2 linked regions of the Amycolatopsis mediterranei genome follow. The protein of the gene in region 2 interacts with the protein of the main gene of each other region in a pairwise test. Links are inferred from orthologs where the notes say so. Each region holds a gene or a part of one and is shown on either strand. Other genes may lie near its edges. The genes, in order: rlmB and ISP_RS03775.

Region 1 (6,739 bases), 9.1 Mb from region 2 along the record:
AGCACCGTGAGGAGCAAGCTCGTCCTGGTCCAGAAGATCTCTTGCAGTGGGGTACGGCGGAGGCGTCCGCCAGCCGCGGCCACGTGCTTCACCTCCCTCGAACCACCCGAACGGACCTGTGCGTAAAGTGTCTGTTCGAGCGCGGGGAGTCACTTTACGCGCCTCTCGGGGTGTGCGAAATAAGAAGTTCGGGGGACAGGACTGACGGACAGACGTCACTCTCGGCAATAATTTTCCGAGTCGTCAGGTTTTCCGAAAACAGAGAAAAACCATGATCAAAGCGTGCGCGGAAGCCCCTTTTCGTACCAGCCGGGGCCCGGTTCGACGGTCATCAGGAAATCCACCACGACGGGTGCGGGCGCCGGGTGGATCTCCGGGAGATCGCGTTCACCACGCGCGAGATCGACCGGCCAGGCCAGTTTTTCCACGTCGAGCGAAAACTCGCCACCGGCGCCCGTGCGGTTGCCGCGCGCGTCGAGCCTCGACCACTTGCCGTGCAGGTACACGGCATTCAGCCCGTGCAGCGCGGAGAGCTCCTGGTAGCAGAAACCGGCCGGAATCCCTTGTGCCCGCAGCAAAGCGGCGAGCAGGTGCGCCTTGGCGTGGCAGATCCCGACGCGCTCGCGCAGGACGTCCGACGCTCGCCAGGTGACCCGCGGATCGCCGGCGTCGATGACGTGCTCGACCTCGTCGCGGACGAAGAGGAACGCGGTTTCGGCGGCTTCGGCGGGATCGTCGACGCCGGGGTGAAGGACGTCCGCCAGCGCGCGGATCGACGGGTGCTCGTGGTCGACGACGGCGTCGGCGGTGAGGTAGTCGCTGAGCCGATCGGAGGTGGGCGTTGGCGCGGGATTCATCCGCGCATCCTGACAGGTGCGGCCATTCGGGCGAGAGCCGTTTTCCGGGGTGGTCACGTCTTGTGGTTGGTGACTACGGAACGTAAAAGTCCGGTGGGAAGCCGGTCCAGCGCAGTTCGGCGGGGAGGTGGCTCAGGTCGTTGTAGGTCAGCAGCGCGGCGGGCCGTCCCGGGGAGTACCGGATGACGGTCAGGCCGGCGTTGGCGTGGGTGAGGGTGAGCCAGCGCCACGGCGGTGCGTCCTGTGACGCGCGGACGAGCCAGCCGACGAGGAAGTTGTGCGTGACGAGGACTTCGTACCGGGGCTCGGTTCCCGGCACGGGACCGCTGAACCGGCGTTCGGCTTCGGCGGCCAGTTCTTCGTCGGCCGGGGGAAACTGGCGGGTGAAGGCGAGGAGGAGGTCGCCGGACGTCTCGGGGAGCTCTTCTCGCTTCGGCGTGTACGGGACGAAGTCGTCTGCCGCTTTGTCGATGTGGATGGGGACGCCGGGGAGCTGGTCGGCGATGAGGTGGGCGGTTTGGGTGGCTCGCGGGAGGGGGCCGTGGTGGATCGAGGTGACCGGGACGTCGCGGAGGCGTCTTCCGAGAAGGACCGCTTGGCGGCAACCGGCTTCGGTGAGGGTTCCGTTCGGGGTCGCTTCACCGTGGCGGGTCAGGAAGAGGTACCGCGTGGTCAGCACCGGGTCAGGGTTTCATGGTTGGGCTGTTCGGGTGAGCGGGTTGGGGATAGTTCTGTTGCGTTTGCCCGCTGACCCGAACGCCGGATTGTTCAATGGCCGCCAGGGGCTGCGTATCGGTTCGGGCGGGGGGTGTGGCCGGAGGTGTGGCTGGGGGTGTGGGCGGAAGTGTTGCGGGGGTGGCTGGGGGCGTTTGCGTTGTCAGAACTGGTAATACAAGAAGGGGCTGAAGGTTCCCGTTGCGATCAAGATTGCCGCGTACAGCAGGCCTACCGTCATCACTCCGATGCGTAGTGCCGTTGCCGGGCGGCTTCTTGATGACTCCAGGAGGGGGCCCGTTACCGGGTGGGCCGGGAGGGCGAACACCGTCAGTGCCGCCAGGAGCAAGACCAGGCGCTGGTTCGTGAATGCCTGCTCCACTCCCGCTCCGAGGCCCTTGAAGTCGGGGATCAGCAGGTGGCCGAGCATCGACAGCGCGTGGCCCAGGTCCGGGGAGCGGAAGAACACCCAGCCGACCACCACCAGCAACATCGTCAAAGCCCTGCGGAGGTAGCGCTTCCACGGCGTCGACGGGTCCAAGTCCAGGCCGAAGCGGCGCTCGATCACCAGGAGGGCGCCGTGGTAGCAGCCCCAGACCAGGAACGTCCACTGGGCTCCGTGCCAGAAGCCCGTCAGGACGAACACAATGCAGAGGTTGCGATACGTCTTCGCCGCTCCATGACGGTTGCCGCCCAGGGGGATGTACACGTAGTCGCGGAACCAGCGGCTCAAGCTCATGTGCCAGCGGCGCCAGAACTCCGTGATCGTCACCGAGGAATACGGCCTCGCGAAGTTCTCCGGCAGCCGGAAGCCCAGCATGCGGCCGAGGCCGATGGCCATGTCCGAATAGCCCGAGAAGTCGAAGAACAGCTGGAGGGTGTAGCCGATCGCGCCCAGCCAGGCCGTGGTGAACGTCAGCTGGTCCGAGGGGACCTTGAAACACGCGTCGACCAACGGGCCCAGTGAGTCCGCGATGATCGTCTTCTTGCACAGGCCCAGCGCGAACCGGGGAAAGCCCGCCGCGATGTCGTCCAGGCGGTGCGAGCGCAGCTGCGGGAGCTGGTCGGCGATCTCGCGGTACCGCACGATCGGGCCCGCCACCAGCTGCGGGAACATCGCGATGTACGCCGCGAACGACACCGGGTTGCGCAGGGCCTGACGCTCGCCGCGGTAGATGTCCACCACGTACGAAATGTGGTGGAACGTGTAGAACGAGATGCCGATCGGGACCACCAGGCTCGCCACCGGCACGCTGCCGCCGAACCAGTGGGCCACCGCCGCGATCTGCTGGGTCGCGAAGCCCGCGTACTTCCAGATCAGCAGCACCGAGACGTCGAGCGACACCACCGCGATCAGGATCCGGCGCCGTCGGACGCCGTGGACGTCCCAGGGGCTCGGGGCCAGGAGCGGTCCCGCCAAGAAGTTGACGACCATGCAGCCGAGCAGCAGGAAGACGAACCCGCCGGCGCCGATCGTGTAGAACAGCAGGCTGGCGACCGCGATGATGCCGTTTCGCCAGCTCCGCGGGCACACCAGCACGGCGATGAGCACCGCCGGCATGAAGTACCACAAGAAGAGCGGCGAAACGAACGACATCGGGTCCCCTCGGTCTATCCGACGGTGACCTTAACCCGGCTGGGTGGCGGTGTCAGACCCGCCCGGCGAGACGACGGCGCCGCGCCACCTCGGCCAGCAGGACCCCCGCCGCCACCGAGGCGTTGAGGGATTCCACCCCCGCGGCCATCGGGATCGACACCGTCGCGTCACACGTTTCCCGCACCAGGCGGGACAGCCCGCGGCCCTCCGAGCCCAGCACGATGACCAGCGGGTCGGCCGCCAGCTCCAGCTCGTCGATGTCCACCGAACCGTCGGCGTCCAGGCCCACCAGCATCAAGCCGTCGTTCGCCCACGCCTTGAGCTGCCGCGTCAGGTTCGTCGCCACCGCGATCGGCAGCTTCGCCGCCGTGCCCGCACTCGTCCGCCACGCCACCGCCGTCATGCCCGCGCTGCGCCGCTCCGGCAGCAGCACGCCGTGCGCCCCGAACGCGGCCGCCGAGCGGATCACCGCGCCCAGGTTGCGCGGGTCGGTGACGCCGTCGAGCGCGACGAACAGCGGTACCTCGCCCGAGTTGCGGGCCGCCGCCATCAGGTCGTCCGGGTGCGCGTACTCGAACGGCGGGACCTGCAGGCCCAGGCCCTGGTGCACGGCCCGGTTGGTCTTGCGGTCCAGCTCCTCGCGCGGGATCTCCAGGATCGAGATGCCCTTGTCGCCGGCCAGCCGGACGGCGTCGTTCACCCGGTCGTCGATCTCGATGTTCAGCGCGACGTACAGCGCGGTCGCCGGGACACCCGCGCGCAATGCCTCGACCACCGGGTTGCGCCCGGCGATCAGCTCCGGCTTGTCGGCCTTCTTCTGCCGCGCCTGGTCGCGCTTCGTCGCGGCGTTGGCCGACCGGTAGGCCTTGTGCCCGGGACGGTCCTCCGCCTTCGGGGTGGGCCCCTTGCCTTCGAGGGCCTTGCGGCGCTGACCGCCCGAGCCGACGACGGCACCCTTCTTGGTGCCCGTCTTGCGGATCGCGCCTTGGCGCCGCGAGTTGCCTGCCATGGTGAAAGTTCCTTGCGTAGAAAGCCGGTTCAGTCGGACTTCACAGTCCACTGAGGACCGTTGGGGGTGTCCTCCACCACGATGCCCGCCTGCTGGAGGCGGTCACGGGCGGCGTCCGCGCGGGCGAAGTCCTTCTCGGCCCGGGCCTGCTGGCGCTCGGCCAGCAGCCCTTCGACGATCCGGGACAGCGCTTCTTTGGTGGGCGTTTCGGAACCGCCCGCCTCGGACCAGCGCGCGGACAGCGGGTCGAGGCCGAGCACGTCGGTCATCGCGCGGACGGCCGCGGCGAATTCGAGTGCCTTGGAGGTGTCGCCCGCGTCGAGGGCGGCGTTACCGTCCCGCACCGTGGTGTGGACCACGGCGAACGCCTGCGGGGTGGCGAGGTCGTCGTCGAGCGCGTTCGCGAACGCCTCGGGGATGATGCCGACCGGCACGTCGCCCGCCGCGGCGGCGCGGCGCAGGAACGTCTCGATCCGCCGGTAGCCCTGCGCGGCCTCGGAGACCGCGGTGTCGGAGTACTCGATCGTCGACCGGTAGTGCGGCTGGACCAGGTAGTACCGCAGCTCCGGGGCCCGGTAGCGGTCCAGCATCGCGGGGATCGACACGGTGTTGCCGAGCGACTTCGACATCTTCTCGCCCGACATGGTCACCCAGGCGTTGTGCAGCCAGAACCGCGCGAAGGCGTCGCCCACCGCGTTGGACTGGGCGCGCTCGTTTTCGTGGTGCGGGAAGACCAGGTCGATGCCGCCGCCGTGGATGTCGAACTCCGCGCCGAGGTACGCCGTCGCCATCGCCGAGCACTCCAGGTGCCAGCCCGGCCGGCCGTTGCCCCACGGCGTCGGCCACGACGGCTCGCCCGGCTTCGCGCTCTTCCACATCGTGAAGTCGCGCGGGTCGCGCTTGCCGCGGGTCGGCGTCTCGCCCTGCTGGACGTCTTCGAGGACCTGGCCGGACAGCTTGCCGTACTCGTCGAACGACTTGACCGAGAAGTAGACGTCGCCGTCCGCGACGTAGCCGTGGCCGCTCTCGATGAGGCGTTCCATCAGCTCGACCATCTGGGTGACGTGCCCGGTCGCGCGCGGGTTGATCGACGGCGGCAGGCAGCCCAGCTGATCGTACGCGGTCTCGAAGGCGCGCTCGTGCGTCGCGCCCCACTCCCACCACGGCCGCTCGTTCTCGGCGGCCTTGGTAAGGATCTTGTCGTCGATGTCCGTGACGTTGCGGACCAGCAGCACGTCCAGTCCACTGTGGACGAGCCAGCGGCGCAGGACGTCGTAGTTCAGGACGCCGCGGACGTGCCCGATGTGCGGAACGCCCTGCACGGTGGCCCCGCACACGTAGATCGACGCCGTTCCGCTACGGACGGGGTGGAACTCCCGTACGCTCCGGGTCGCTGTGTCGAAAAGGTGAAGGGCCACCCTCAAAGGGTACGGGGTCGGGCGTGAGCGACCTCTCTGGCCCTCAAGCCACGCCGAAGCCGCGCAACGCCGTGAGCAGGGCGTCCGGCCGTTCGGCCGTCGGCAGCGGGTCGACCAGCGCGAACTCGCAGCCCAGGGCGCGGGCGCCGCCGTCGGCCTCCTCGCTGTCGCCGACCATCAGCGTCTCGGTGGCCGGCACGCCGAGTTCCTCGACGGCCTTGCGGAAGATCTCCAGCTCGGGCTTGACCGCGCCGACCTCGAAGGACAGCACGAACTCGTCGACGTAGGCGTCCCACCCGCGGCCGGTGAACGCGGGCCGGATGTCGAAGGCGATGTTGCTCAGCACGCCGACCTTCAGCCCCCGCTCGGCGACCGCCTTCAGCGCGGCTTCGGTGTCCGGGTACGGCGTCCACTGGCTGGGATCGATGAGCCGGTCGTAGAGCGCTTCGGCCTGGTCGAAGTGCGGGACGCCGGACTTCTTCAGCACCTCGAGGTAGACCTTCCGGTGCAGCACGGGGTCGCGGTCGCGGTGCTGCCAGGCGTGCACGTGCTCGGCGTCGAGCTCGACGACCTGCCCGACCGGGGCGGTCATCCGGCGCATCAGCTCGGCCTGTGCCTCGATGTCGAGCGGCTCACCTTTGTGGTCGGTCAGTTCGGTGAGCCAGGACTCGTCCTGCTCGAGCCGGAACAGCGTGCCGGAGAAGTCGAACAACACGGCCCTGATCGTCATGGTTTCCAGCCTAACGGGACCCTCAGGCCGAATGCCCTGTGATGTGTTCGGGGACAACGCGCACGAGCACGCGCACGACGTCGGCCGGCTCGGGCGGGAAGGTCGTGCCGGTGTACTTGCGGGCCAGCTCGTCGTTCAGCTCGGCGCCGCCTTCGACGGTGACCTCGGCGCGGCCGCGGATCTCGACGTAGTTTTCGGGGTCGGCCAGGTCGAAGACGGAGAGCGAGACGCGGGGGTCGCGCTGGATGTTGCGTTCCTTTCGCCGGCCCTGGACGGTCACGAAGACCACGGTGTCCCCGTCGCGCTTCGCCCAGACGACGGAGCTCTGCGGCGAGCCGTCGGCGTTGGTGGTGGCCACGACGGGGTAGTTGGTGCCGTCGAGCAGGGCCTTGGTGGCGTCGTTGAACATGGTCT
Region 2 (4,351 bases):
ATCGGGGTGGAACAGGCGCCCGACGGCGACGGCGGTGACCGACACGAACGAGACGTCGGCGCGGATGCTGTCGAGCAGGTTGAGCACCTCTGGCCCGGCGCAGGAGTCGTACTCGTGGCTGTACCGGCCGCCGGCGAGGACGACCTCGACCTGGGGCCCCAGCAGCCGGGCGGCGTGCAGCGAGTTGGTGACGACGGTGAGGGCGTCGATCTCGGCGAGCCGCTTGACCAGCGGGAGGAGGGTGGTGGAGTCGTCGACGAAGACGGTCTGGCCGGGCTGCACGTGGTTCGCGGCGGCCTGGCCGAGGGCTTCCTTTTCGCCGTGGTGGAGCGTGTCGCGGAAGCGGGCGGCGCTCTCGATGGTGAGCGCCGGGTAGGCCTCGACCTTGCCGCGCAGCTTGCGCAGGAGCCGGCGTTCGGCCAGGTCGTCGAGGTCGCGGTGCATGGTCATCAGGCTGACCTTGAACTTCGACGTCAGGTCGTCGATCCGGGCCTCGCCCTCCTCGATGACGTGATCGAGGATGTCCTGCCGCCGCTGCTCGACGACGGCATCGGACGGCCGGGTCTTCCGGTCTCCGGATGCTGCTGTGCCGCCGCTCACACGGACTTCTTACCAGATTTATCGCGCGAAGTTAACAGAGAACTCGATATCTCTTCGCACGTCGGTCGCCGGGCCGTCGTCTCCAACCGGACGACACGCGTACCCGAGCGGACGACACGCGTACCCAGCCGGACGACACGACCGCCGGACCGGCCGGGCAGCGTGTCGTCCGTACAGGTACGCGTGTCGTCCGTACAGGTACGCGTGTCGTCAGGTCAGGACGTTAGCGAGCGGATCGACCGGATGGCCTCCGGGATCGCGTGGACCAGGCCCGACGCCGAGGTCGGGGCGTTCTGGGCCGCGATCGCGCCCGCGAGCGAGTGGACGTGGGCGGCGGCCGCCGCGGCCAGCCAGGGGTCCAGGCCCGCCGCCAGGAGGGCGCCGACCAGGCCGGACAGGACGTCACCCGAGCCCGCCGTCGCCAGCCAGGCGCCGCGGGGGGTGTTCACCGCGACCCGGCCGTCCGGGGCCGCGATCACCGTGCAATGCCCCTTCAACAGCACCACCGCGTCGTACTTCTTCGCCGCTTCGCGCGCCGCCGTCACCCGGTCCGCTCCCGGCGCGCGGCCCATCAGGCGCTCGTACTCGCCCGCGTGCGGGGTCAGGACCAGCGGCGTGTCCGGGTCGCGCGCGTCGAGGACCTCCGGGGACTTCGCGATGATCGTCGTCGCGTCGGCGTCGGCGCAGACCGGGACGCCCTGACCCAGGACGTACCGCAGCACGTCGCGCCCGTCGGAGCCGGTGCCGATGCCCGGCCCGACCACCCACGCCTGGACGCGGCCCGCGTCGGCCACCGTGCCGGTGGCAATGACCTCCGGCCACTGCGCGCGGACGGTGTCCGCCGCGTGGCCCGCGTAGCGCACCAGGCCCGAGGTCGCGCGAACCGCCGAGCCTGCGGCCAGCACCGCCGCCCCGGGGTAGGTCGCCGAGCCCGCCGCGACGCCCACCACGCCCTGGCTGTACTTGTCGTCCTCCGGGCCCGGCACCGGCCAGGCCGCGGCGACGTCCACGATGTCGAGGCGCCGCAGCGACGGGTCGGTCAGCTCGAGACCGATGTCGACCAGCACGACCTCGCCGCACCAGGCCGGCGCCAGCACGTGCACCGGCTTGAGGGCGCCGAACGTCACCGTGCGGGCCGCCCGCACCGCCGGGCCGTCGACCGCGCCGGTGTCCGGGTCGACGCCGCTGGGCAGGTCGACCGCGACGATCGGGGCCTCGGCCAGCTCGACGAGCCGGGCCGCTTCGGGCCGCAGCGGGCCGCGGCCGGAGATGCCGACGATCCCGTCGACGACGACGTCCGCCTTCGCGATCCACTGTGGACCGTCCGCGGCGGACACCACCCGCCCGCCGGCGCGCTTCAGCGCTGCGAGTCCCTTTGCGTGCGCCTTCTCGGGCTTGAGCAGGATCGCCGTGACGGCCACCCCGCGGCGGCGCAGGAACGCCCCGGCCCACAGGGCATCACCGCCGTTGTCGCCCGAGCCGACCAGCAGGACGACCCGGCGGCCGGACACGCCGCCGGTGTGGTCGTCGAGGAAGTCCGCGAGCTGCACCGACAAGCCGAACGACGCCCGCCGCATCAGCTCGCCCTCGGGCGTGACGGCGAACGCCCGAGCCTCCGCTTCGCGAATCCGTTCCGTGGTCCAGATTCCCTGCACGGCGACGGCCTCCCTCTTACGCGGTGTTACTCCACGGTGACGGACTTCGCCAGGTTACGCGGCTTGTCGACGTCGTACCCGCGGGCGCGGGCGATCTCCGCGGCCAGCACCTGCAGCGGCACGGTGGACACCAGCGGCTGCAGCAGCGTCGGCACCGCCGGGACCTCGATGAGCTCGTCGGCGAACGGCCGGACCGTCTCGTCGCCCTCTTCGGCGATGACGATGGTGCGGGCGCCGCGCGCCTGGATCTCGCTGATGTTCGACACGAGCTTCGAGTGCAGCACCGCGCGGCCCTTGGGCGAGGGCATCACGACGACGACCGGCAGGCCGTCTTCGATCAGCGCGATCGGGCCGTGCTTGAGCTCGCCGGCGGCGAAGCCTTCGGCGTGCATGTACGCGAGCTCCTTGAGCTTCAGCGCGCCTTCCAGAGCGACCGGGAAGCCGACGTGCCTGCCGAGGAACAGGATCGCCTTCGAGTCGGCGATCCGGCGGCCGAGATCGCGCACCTGCTCCACAGTGGACAGTACCTTCTGGACGGCCGCGGGCATGGCCTCCAGCTCGGCGTACTCGCGCGCGACCTCGTCCGGGTACTTCGTGCCGCGGGCCTGCGCCAGCGCCAGGCCGACCAGGTAGTTGGCCGCGATCTGGGCGAGGAACGCCTTGGTCGAGGCAACGCCGATCTCAGGCCCGGCGTGCGTGTAGAGGACAGCGTCGGACTCGCGCGGGATCTGCGCGCCGTTGGTGTTGCAGACGGCCAGGACGCGTGCCTTCTGCTCGCGCGCGTGCCGGACGGCTTCGAGCGTGTCCGCCGTCTCGCCGGACTGGGACACGGCGACGACCAGCGTGTCGCGGTCCAGCACCGGGTCGCGGTAGCGGAATTCCGAGGCCAGCTCGACCTCGACCGGCAGCCGCGTCCAGTGCTCGATGGCGTACTTGGCGACCAGGCCGGAGTGGTAGGCCGAGCCGCAGGCGACGACGAAGACCTTGTCGACGTCACGCAGGTCCTGGTCCGAGATGCGCTGCTCGTCGAGGATGATCCGGCCGGACTCGAAGTGCCCGCGCAGCGTGTTGGCCAGCGCCTCGGGCTGCTCCTCGATCTCCTTGAGCATGAAGTACTCGTGGCCGCCCTTCTCGGCGGCGGAGAGGTCCCAGTCGACGGTGAACGGCTTGGCCTGGGCGGCGTCGCCGTGGAAGTCCAGGACTTCGTAGCCCTCGCGGGTGATGACGACGAGCTGGTCCTGGCCGAGCTCGACGGCCTCGCGGGTGTGCTCGATGAAGGCGGCGACGTCGGAGGCGACGAAGTGCTCCCCCTCGCCGACCCCGACGACCAGCGGCGAAGACCGGCGGGCGGCCACGATCGTGTCCGGGTGGTCGGCGTGCGTCACGACCAGGGTGAACGCGCCTTCGAGGCGGCGGCAGACGGCGGCGACGCTGGCGGTGAGGTCGCCCTTGGTGTCGCCTTCGGTGTACGCGCGGGCCACCAGGTGGGCGGCGGTCTCGGTGTCGGTGTCGCTGGCCATCTCGACGCCGTCGGCTTCGAGCTCGGTGCGGAGGGCGGCGAAGTTTTCGATGATGCCGTTGTGCACGACGGCAACGCGCTGCGAGGCGTCGCGGTGCGGGTGCGAGTTGCGGTCGACGGGCGCGCCGTGGGTGGCCCAGCGGGTGTGCCCCATGCCGGCGGTGCCGCCGAAGTGCTCGCGGCCGACCTCGTCGAGCCGGCCTTCCAGGTTGGCCAGCCGGCCCGCCTTGCGCTCGACGGTCAGCGCACCGGCGCCGTCGAGGACCGCGACACCGGCGGAGTCGTAACCGCGGTACTCCATGCGCCGGAGCCCGCCGAGGACGACGTCCAGAGCCGGGCGGTGCCCGACATATCCCACGATTCCACACACGCTCATCAGCCTAACGAGGCACATTCAGCGAGCTGACCGGGTCCGTGAACGGGCTCCGACCTGCGGGGACGCGGCCGCGGTGGTTCGAACCACTGCGGTGCACCCAGGCGGGCGGCTCGCGTGCCCGAATGCTCCGCTCGCGCACCGGACGGCCGGCCCGCGTACCTGGGGAGTCGGCTTGGGCGACCGAAACTGTCGGCGGCTGCC

The links.
Region 1: the proteins of ISP_RS03775 (region 2) and rlmB interact in binary tests that used the Escherichia coli proteins (3 or more experiments, as listed by UniProt). The link is inferred for Amycolatopsis mediterranei from one-to-one orthologs.

The regions. Positions count from the first base shown.
Region 1 is NZ_CP100416.1:9,868,931-9,875,669, reverse strand. What follows is about bases 2,200-5,159. They hold rlmB (23S rRNA (guanosine(2251)-2'-O)-methyltransferase RlmB), read right to left. Parts: upstream 4,178-5,159; coding sequence 3,221-4,177; downstream 2,200-3,220. Other genes in these bases: cysS (cysteine--tRNA ligase), read right to left, coding at 4,207-5,159; ISP_RS44850 (MBOAT family O-acyltransferase), read right to left, coding at 2,200-3,168. Outside these bases: ISP_RS44865 (hypothetical protein), read right to left, coding at 1-17; ISP_RS44860 (transglutaminase-like domain-containing protein), read right to left, coding at 276-857; ISP_RS44855 (histidine phosphatase family protein), read right to left, coding at 931-1,536; more of ISP_RS44850, read right to left, coding at 1,735-2,199; more of cysS, read right to left, coding at 5,160-5,595; ISP_RS44835 (HAD family hydrolase), read right to left, coding at 5,639-6,325; ISP_RS44830 (PPOX class F420-dependent oxidoreductase), read right to left, coding at 6,348-6,734. UniProt on the Escherichia coli protein: Specifically methylates the ribose of guanosine 2251 in 23S rRNA.
Region 2 is NZ_CP100416.1:782,791-787,141, reverse strand. What follows is about bases 36-2,877. They hold ISP_RS03775 (bifunctional ADP-dependent NAD(P)H-hydrate dehydratase/NAD(P)H-hydrate epimerase), read right to left. Parts: upstream 2,256-2,877; coding sequence 816-2,255; downstream 36-815. Other genes in these bases: glmS (glutamine--fructose-6-phosphate transaminase (isomerizing)), read right to left, coding at 2,282-2,877; ISP_RS03780 (DeoR/GlpR family DNA-binding transcription regulator), read right to left, coding at 36-600. In the rest of the region: more of ISP_RS03780, read right to left, coding at 1-35; more of glmS, read right to left, coding at 2,878-4,144. UniProt on the Escherichia coli protein: Bifunctional enzyme that catalyzes the epimerization of the S- and R-forms of NAD(P)HX and the dehydration of the S-form of NAD(P)HX at the expense of ADP, which is converted to AMP.